DNA from 4 places in the Mesorhizobium sp. LNJC405B00 genome. Region 3 is predicted to be linked to each of the others. Evidence: riboswitches for the same ligand, from Rfam matches in the RefSeq annotation. Region 3 holds a riboswitch; each other region holds the start of a gene.
What was found. A riboswitch is a leader RNA that binds a small molecule or an ion and turns the genes downstream of it on or off. The one in region 3 is predicted to bind cobalamin.
Positions count from the first base shown of each region.

Region 1: another riboswitch for cobalamin. It lies ahead of X756_RS153205 (aromatic ring-hydroxylating dioxygenase subunit alpha); the one in region 3 lies ahead of metE (5-methyltetrahydropteroyltriglutamate--homocysteine S-methyltransferase).
Region 2: another riboswitch for cobalamin. It lies ahead of X756_RS140870 (DUF1636 family protein); the one in region 3 lies ahead of metE (5-methyltetrahydropteroyltriglutamate--homocysteine S-methyltransferase).
Region 4: another riboswitch for cobalamin. It lies ahead of X756_RS141090 (CbtB domain-containing protein); the one in region 3 lies ahead of metE (5-methyltetrahydropteroyltriglutamate--homocysteine S-methyltransferase).

Region 1 covers NZ_AYWC01000005.1:179,437-181,616, reverse strand. The annotation lists gene X756_RS153200 (DUF680 domain-containing protein) at 1-89, opposite strand, end outside; cobalamin riboswitch at 589-791, shown strand; gene X756_RS153205 (aromatic ring-hydroxylating dioxygenase subunit alpha) at 908-2,155, shown strand.
Region 2 covers NZ_AYWC01000017.1:48,014-50,193, forward strand. The annotation lists gene X756_RS140875 (winged helix-turn-helix domain-containing protein) at 1-932, shown strand, start outside; cobalamin riboswitch at 962-1,167, shown strand; gene X756_RS140870 (DUF1636 family protein) at 1,205-1,633, shown strand; gene cobW (cobalamin biosynthesis protein CobW) at 1,636-2,180, shown strand, end outside.
Region 3 covers NZ_AYWC01000007.1:47,820-49,999, forward strand. The annotation lists gene metE (5-methyltetrahydropteroyltriglutamate--homocysteine S-methyltransferase) at 1-965, opposite strand, end outside; cobalamin riboswitch at 1,058-1,259, opposite strand; partial or broken gene X756_RS1000000169875 (helix-turn-helix domain-containing protein) at 1,911-2,180, shown strand, end outside.
Region 4 covers NZ_AYWC01000017.1:3,761-5,940, forward strand. The annotation lists gene cobU (bifunctional adenosylcobinamide kinase/adenosylcobinamide-phosphate guanylyltransferase) at 1-70, opposite strand, end outside; gene X756_RS141095 (CbtA family protein) at 63-866, opposite strand; gene X756_RS141090 (CbtB domain-containing protein) at 882-1,061, opposite strand; cobalamin riboswitch at 1,097-1,293, opposite strand; gene X756_RS141085 (gamma-glutamylcyclotransferase) at 1,361-2,053, opposite strand.

The sequences.
Region 1 (2,180 bases), on a different contig from region 3:
GCACCATTGGAACCGTAATTGTCGCTACCGGCGAAGGCGCTGCCGGTGATCGCCAAAACGGCTGCGGCAGTGAGGATGATCTTTTTCATTTTTAGTACTCCAGTTTGTCTGTCCGTCTAGCGGCGTGTCTTGGGAGGAATTCGCGTCGTTCGGACAGCCCCGATGTGGGAAAGCCATAGGCTGGTTTCCAATCACGAAGTTGTTCCGTGTGGACCACGGTCCTGCACCTTGAAATTGTGCCAGGAAGTTCCTCTATGGTCATTTATCGCATTGTTTTCAGTTGCTTATGTCGAACCGAGTGGTTCGCTCCGGTGTCGGTTTCCGGGCCGTCGTTCACACCATCCTGCACGCATTGTCAACAGAAACGAACCGTTCGGTTCGATTAGAGATCGCTAATAGTAACTTTTCGATACCGTTGAGCCCTTTTTGCCCCCGATCGGAACTGGATCCGCAGCGATTCGAAACGGCGATGATAGCGCCGCAAGACAGGATCTCAGCCCTTCGGTGGTCGGCGGGGCGTATGCCGCGCGTGTCGCGCCGCATGGATATGATGTCGCTTTCATGCCGACGTCGCGATCGCTGCCGTGATTAGATGATCGCATCTCAGGTGCCGCTTCGTGACGACGCAGCGGAGAATTGGGAAGCCGGTCAGAATCCGGCGCTGCCCCCGCAACGGTGGTGGAGTTGAAGTCGCAACGGGAGACCACTGGGCAGCAGCCTGGGAAGGTGTCGCGATGGTCCGCAAGGACAACTCCAGAGCCCGGAAACCAGCCCGAGATGCATAGACTCGACTGATCGCGGTGGGCGGTCAAGAGGTGGATAGTGCATGTCCGGCGCCGCGCCGGCCTGCGTCCGATCCTTCCTCCATCACCACCAAGTTCAGTCCTTAAACCACGAGGACAGAACTATGGATACGCGCAACGACATGCTGAGGCTCCTGAACGGCCGCAAGCAAGGCTTTTCGCTGGAACAGCCCTTCTACACCGACCCGGACTATTTCAAGCTCGACATGGAGCTTATCTGGTATCGCGACTGGCTGTTCATCGGCCATGATTGCGAACTGCCGAAGCCCGGCAGCTATATCACCGTGCAGATCGGCGATTATCCGGTGGTGCTGGTCCGCGACCAGAAGGGCAACATCAACGCCTTTCACAATTCCTGCCGCCATCGCGGCAGCCGTGTCTGCAACACTGAGAAGGGCATGGCGGCAAAGCTTGTCTGCCCCTATCACCAGTGGACCTACGAGCTTGACGGCCGGCTGCTGTTTGCCCGCCAGATGGCCGACGGTTTCGACAAGAGCCAGTTCGGCCTGAAGCCCGTCGCCTGCGAGAGCGTCGGCGGCTACATCTTCATCTGCCTGGCAAAAGAACCTGCCGACTTTGCCCCGATGCGCGCCATGATAGAGCCCTACCTCAAGCCGCACCGGCTGAATGAAGCCAAGGTCGCCTTCGAGAGCACCATCATCGAGAAGGGCAACTGGAAGCTGGTCTGGGAAAACAACCGCGAATGCTATCACTGCGCCGGCAATCATCCGGAGCTGTGCAAGACATTCCCCGAAGCGCCGACGGTGACCGGCGTGCAGGGCGCCGACAGCGATCCGGAGATGCTTGCGCACTGGGCGAAATGCGAGGCGGCGGGCCTGCCGAGCAAGTTCCGCATCGATCCGGCCGGGCAATACCGCGCCACCCGCGCGCCGCTGCTGCGCGATGCCGTCAGCTACACGATGTCCGGAAAGCGCGCGGTGACGAAGAACCTGTCCGACACTGTTGCCGCCGACCGCATCGGCACCTTGATGCACTACCACTATCCGACGACCTGGAACCACATACTGATCGACCATGCGGTCACCTTCCGGGTGCTGCCGATCAGCGCTACGCAAACCGCGGTGACGACCAAGTGGCTGGTGCACAAGGAGGCGGTCGAGGGGGTCGACTACAACCTTGAGGAGCTCACCCATGTCTGGACCGAGACCAACGACCAGGACCGCCGAATCGTCGAGGAAAACGCCTTTGGCATCCTGTCTCCGGCCTATGAGCCCGGCCCCTATTCGGAGCTGCACGAGGGCGGCGTGATCCAGTTCGTCGAATGGTACGCGGCCTTTATCGGCCCGCGCCTTGCCGAAGGCGGCCGGCCGGCGCTGCGCAGCGTCGCGTGAGCTGGAGCAGGCGAAGAGGGACCAG
Region 2 (2,180 bases), on a different contig from region 3:
AGGCCTCGTTCCTGCCGTTCGAGACCTACCCACTGATGCGCTGGCGCATGCAGCGCGCTGAAAGCGGCGACGAAATGTATCTGGGCCTCGCCAAATGGGGCCGCGAGCACGCCGCCTATATCGAAGAGATCTACCGCGCGGTCGCCGAGCGCGGCCCGATTGCCGCTTCGGCACTGGAGGGCCAGAAAGGTTCGGGCGGCTGGTGGGGCTGGAGCCACGCCAAGCACGCCTTCGAATGGCTCTTCTGGGCCGGACGCATCACCACGGCGCACCGCCGTGGCTTCGAGCGTTTCTACGACCTGCCCGAGCGCGTGCTGCCGCAGGCGATCCTCGACCTGCCGGTGCCGGCGGCCGAGGACGCGCACCGCGAATTGCTGCGCATTTCCGCCCGCGCCCACGGCATCGCGACGTCGGGTGACCTGCGCGACTATTTCCGCCTGTCGCCGGCCGATATGAAGGGCCGGCTGGAGGAACTGGTCGAGTTGGGCGAACTGCTGCCGGTGCGCGTCGAAGGCTGGGACAAGCCGGCTTACCTCTATAAGGACGCCCGTCTGCCGCGAAAGATCGAGGCCCGCGCGCTACTGGCGCCCTTCGATCCGGTGGTCTTCGAGCGCTCGCGCACCGAGCGCCTGTTCGATTTCCACTACCGCATCGAGATCTACACGCCGGCCGAAAAGCGCCAATATGGCTACTACGTGCTGCCCTTCCTGCTCGGCGACCGGATCGTCGCCCGCGTCGATCTCAAGGCCGACCGGCCTGCGAGTGTCTTACGCGTCCACGCCGCCTACGCCGAAGCAGGCGCACCGCCGGAAACTGCCGCAGAGCTGTTCGAGGAATTGAAGCAGATGCAGGGCTGGCTTGGCCTTGAGCGCATCGAAGTGGCGCCGGCCGGCAATCTGGGGAAACCCCTGGTCGACATCGCCATGTCGTAGCAGTGCGTTGACACAACTCCCCGCAACAGCCTAAATCCGCTCCAGACGGTCCCCTGCCCGCAACGGCAAGGGCCAAGAGGGAATGCGGTGCGGGACGAAAATCCCAAATCCGCGGCTGTCCCCGCAACTGTAAGCGAAGAGCCAAGGCCGAAAGCCACTGGGTAACACCGGGAAGGCGGCTAACCAAGGCGATGACCCGCGAGCCAGGAGACCTGCCGTCTGAGACAAAGTATCCGATCGCCTGGCGGGTTTCCGGGCAAGGAGCACGGTTTTTGGACCAGAACAGCAGTTTTTCGGCTGGCACAGCGGATGTTTCGTCTGCCAATAGCGACGCGTTGGCTGGCGTGACCGTCATCGTCTGCGCCTCATGCCGCGATGAAACCGGCTCAGACGCTCACCCCCGCGCCGGCGAACTGCTGGCCGACGACACGCGCCTCGCCGCAGCCGATGACAACATCCGCGTCCGCACCGCCGAATGTCTCGGCAATTGCAAGCGCCGCCTCAGCGCCGCGATCCTGCGTGATGGCTGCTGGAGCTATGTCTTCGGCGATCTGGCCGCAACCAGCGGCGCCGATCTCGTCACCGGCGCAAAGCTCTTCGCGACTTCGACCGACGGTCTCATCCCGTGGCGCGGCCGGCCCGATAGCCTCAAGCGCGGCCTCGTTGCCCGCATCCCACCCCTCGATATGCTGAAGGACTGACGATGAACGTTTCAAACCCGACCGGCAATCTCTCCCGTGTTCCCTGCACCGTCGTCACCGGCTTTCTCGGCGCCGGCAAGACGACGCTGGTCCGCCATCTCCTGGAAAACGCCGGGGGCAAGCGCATTGCCATCATCGTCAACGAGTTCGGCGACATCGGCATCGACGGCGAGATTCTCAAAGGGTGCGGCATCGACACTTGCCCCGAGGAAAACATCGTCGAACTGGCCAATGGCTGCATCTGCTGTACAGTCGCCGACGATTTCGTGCCCGCCCTCGACAAAATCCTCGCACTGACGCCGAGGGTCGACCACATCCTGATCGAGACCTCGGGCCTCGCTCTGCCCAAGCCGCTGGTCCAGGCGTTCCAGTGGCCGAGCGTGAAGAGCCGGGTGACGGTCGACGGTGTCATCGCCGTGGTAGACGGCCCGGCGCTGGCCGAGGGACGCGTCGCCAACGACATGGACGCGCTTCAGGCGCAGCGTGTCCAGGACGAGACGCTCGACCATGACGACCCCGTCGAAGAAGTCTTCGAAGACCAGATCGC
Region 3 (2,180 bases):
AGGTTCGCACGCCAGACGTTGCGGCCATCGATCAAGCCGAGCGAGAGCACCAGATCCTTCGGAGCGAGCCGACCCACCGTTTCCAGCTGCTCGGGAGCGCGCACGAGATCAATATGCAGGCCGGCCAGGGGCAGAGAAACCGCGGTTTCGAGATTGTCTCCCAGCGACCCGAAATACGTAGCCAGCATGATCTTCAGCTCGGGCGCGGCTTTCGACAGCTGGCCATAGGCGAATTCGAACGCAGCTCGTTCGTTCGGGTTCAGATCGAGGACAAGCGCTGGCTCATCGATTTGCACCCAGTCGGCTCCCGACAGCTTCAGCCTCTGCAGAAGCTGCTCGTAAACGGGCAGCAGCTGCGGTAGGAGCGCGATGGGACCGAACCCTTCGGCAGGCGATTTCGCCAGCTTGAGGAAGGTGATGGGTCCAAGGATGACTGGGCGTGTGTGAATGCCGAGAGCTTTAGCCTCGAGGAAGTAATCGACCGGCTTCGTTGACGAGAGGGCGAACGTCTGATCATCATCGAGCTCCGGCACAATGTAGTGGTAGTTGGTGTCAAACCACTTGGTCATTTCCATCGCGGTTACACCAGGTCCATGAGCCGCCTCCTGGTGACCTGCGTGTCCACAATCCTCCGTCTGACCCTTGTTGCCGCGCGCCATTGCGAAGTAGATGTCAAGTGGGACCTCGCCGCTATTCCAGCCGTACCGGGATGGAATGGCGCCGACCGTGGCTGCGGTGTCGAGCACATGGTCGTAAAGCGAGAAGTCGTTCGACGGGATTTTTGACACCCCGCGATCGCGCTGCTCCTCCCAGCTAGCGGCACGGAGTGCCTTCGACGTCCCAAGAAGGTCGCCAGCGGACGATTTTCCGGACCAGTAGCTTTCAAGGGCGAATTTCAGTTCTCGCCGACGACCGAAGCGCGGCACGCCGAGCGTTGCTACAGGAATTTGCTGAGAGACAGTCATGTCATACCCCGATGGTTGGGGCGTCGGTGACAAGGAAGGCGCTAGCAGGCCCGGCACGCCCGGGTTGCAGCGGCCACCGAGACACCCCGCCCGTGGACGTAATTCGTCGTGGCAGGTCTCCAGGCTCGCGGGGTCATAGCCTCTACCCGTCTTCCCGAGGTATTCGCCTCAGTGACATGAGTGGGGTTGGCTCGCCGCTAACAGTTGCGGGGGCAGCGCCGGCATCGCACCGGCTTCCCTCTTAGCTCCGCTGCGGCAGCACCGCACGCGAGAACCACGACACGCCAGACAATCACAGCAACCCGCTCTTTTGTCAATGATGCAATAACGAAATGTTTATGTCGTTATGTGATCGTGTTTTTACGCCTTTGTCTAACATTGTGAAATATTCAGTCGCCCATTAGCGGCGCTGCACCGTTGCCACCATTGTCCAACTAATGGATTCCTGTCGGGCTGCGACGTCCCTCGCGATCGCCCGGACAAGACTTCAAGCGCGTGACAACGTTAGAATGCAGAAGATCGCATTGGTGGCCATGTTTGACGATGCGCCCGCAAGCCGTGCGTGCGTGGCAGAAGCGGTTTTCACGAGTGAGCGCCAAACGTGTTCCGAGGGGAAATGGCACGCCAGTCGTCATCACGGATGCCTAGTACCGTTCGACAGATTGTGATGGGTTGTTTTAGCGCAAAATCGGAAGCGCTTCCGGAGGAATTCGGACGGCCCCGGGCGTGCGCGAGATGAGGCCGGCTTTTTCTAAAGTGATCACCATCTGGTGGACGGACGGAGCGGTGACGTCGAGTGGCGCTGCATGTCGGCTCCGGCCGGGGCTGTTTGAAGATCCGGGCATAGATGAAGGCCAAATACTGGCCTTAAAGCTGCGTAAAGCGCGGCTGCGGCGCGGCTTGTCGTTCGCCAAGTGACTGACTAATCTCGGGATTCGTCTGCGCCTGCACGCTGAAGGAGGTGCAGGTGAGTATCGGAAGGTGATCAACTTGACGCGCTCACGCAAAAGCGCACAGATCCTCTTGGCCGCGAACGACGGCGTGAGCGACGAGGTGATCGCCGCAACCCTTGAAGGTCTCGGGATCGACGATTTGTCGGACAGGGCGCCGCTTTGTGGAAGCGAACCTGGAGGGAGCGCTCACCGAGGAGCCGCGACCCGGCGTTGAGCGCAAACTATCGAGCAAGGAGGAGGCGCTTTTGCTGGCGACCGCCTG
Region 4 (2,180 bases), on a different contig from region 3:
AAGTTTCGGCATGCGCGCTCTTGCCGGAGCGCGCACCGCCGATGATGAAGGTCAAACTGCGATCAGGCAAAGCTGTCGCGCAGGCTGGTCGCGGTGCCGGTGAAGCGCGAGTGCACTATGCCGACAACTGCGCCGAGCACCAGCCAGAACACCAGATTGGTCAGCGTCACCGCCACCACGAACTGATGATGCAGGCCCTCCGGGATCGGCGTTACGAAACTGTCAGGCTGCGGCGCGCCGACAATATGCGGGGCGACGATCAGGAGGACGGCGAGCACGGTCAGGGGCGCCGACGTGCGGAAGGTAATAAGGGCAAGGCCGATCGCGGTTGCCACCACCGTTGCCCACCACCAGATCTGGCGCTGTATGAGATCGGCCGCGGGCATTGCCGGCAGTTCCGGCGGCAGGCCGAGTCCCGGCGCCAGCGTGAACACGGCAAAGCCCGCCAGACCCCAGAACACGCCCTGGCGCCAGCTGCCGATGCCGCCGGCGAACTCGGAAACCGCCACCAGGACCAGCGCGAAGCCGATGCCGGTGACGATATTGGCGACGACACTGAAGGCGAAACGCTCGAAGCCGTCGGCCGGCGCCCAGCCTTCGTCCTCCGCCGGCGCGGCTGCTTCAGCCGGTGCTGCGCTGCTCACCGCATTTTCCGCCGGCGCGGCGGTGCTCATGGCATCGGGGTCCGCAGCGTTGGCGGCGGGCGCCGCGGCATGCTGATGCTCATGGCCGCCACCAGCCTTTTCGTAGACCTCCGCCTTGAGGATCAGCGGCACGGTGGCGTAGGCCTGCATGCAGGCGAGAGCGACACCGGCCACGAGCCCTGCGATCGCCGCGATGAACACGACGTTGCGAAACAGGTTCATGATGTCAGATCCTCGTCAGTGGCAGGGAAACGCCATCGAATGGCGATAGTCGTGCGCCGCATTGTGGACCGCATCGATGTGCGAGAAACCGACAACGCCGACGACGAAAATGCCCAGAAACGCGCTAAGCACGAGCTGCATGAAGCGCGACTGCGAGGAGACGGAAGCGCCGAGGGAGACGGAAGCGGTATTCATATCTTGTCCTTTCGCCCTCCACCCGAGGGCATCGAAGTCAGTTCCCTGTCGCCGGCAGGTCTCCTGGCTCGCGGATCAGCGCCCTTCCCCACCTTCCCGAAGAAAAAATCCCCAGTGGCTTGGAGAGGACTACCGCACACAGTTGCGGGGGCAGCCATGGCATTGGGCAACAAGTCAGCCCTCACCGCATTCCCTCTTGGTCCCTAACGGAACCGACGACATGCATGACTATAGGCTGAAACGGTCGCATCCGGCAAACCAAATTCCGCCGGCCAACAGCGCGAATGCGCCATGCGGCGTTACGGGTTCAACGCGGTGATCCGCTCGGCAACCAGCCGCTGCAGCCGCCACAGATGGCGATCGTGAATGCCGCGCTCTTCAAGGTTTTTCACCGTGTTGTAGAGATAGTCGGCGCCCGACCCCCAGTGCCCGCAGGACGTTGCCAGCCTTTCGACGACCTTGCCCTCGTCGAGCGGTCCGGAATAGGTCAGGCCGTTGCGGTTGATGACGAAGGCCAATGCCCTGAGCGGTCCGGCCTCGCTTGCAAGCTTGAGCATGCGCGGCCGGTAGCTTGTCGGCTTCAGCGTGACTTCGCGCCGGAAAAGCCGGCCCAACTGCTCGCGCCGGTTATTGCCGGTCAGCCGAAAGGCGACGCCCTTGCATTGTCCGCCACGGTCCAGCGCCATCATCAGGCCGGGGCTGTCCTTGGTGCCGCGCCAGCGCGTCATGTTCATGCAAAAGGACCGATGCCAGCCGCGCGCCAGCGCAACGCGGTCCTCGACATAATCTATTTCCGGTTTCCAGATCAGCGATCCATAGCCGAACAGCCATAGCGGTTCGCTGTCCGGGAGTTCGACCTGCAATTCATCCAGCAGCGCGTCATAGTCGGCTTCATCGAGATGCATCGCGTCCGGATCCGGCCCGGGGTCCCTGATCTCGCGCCAGCAGCGCGCGACCAGCTCCGGCGTAAGCGACATCTGTCGTGCGGCCACTTCCGAATCCCCCCAATTTCCGAATGTCCCGTGTCCACGACATGATTATGCGCCGCGCCTGCAACCGGCAATGCGGCACTCTGATTGACAAACGATTTGCCGGGGTGTCGGCTGACGCTTCATAGGA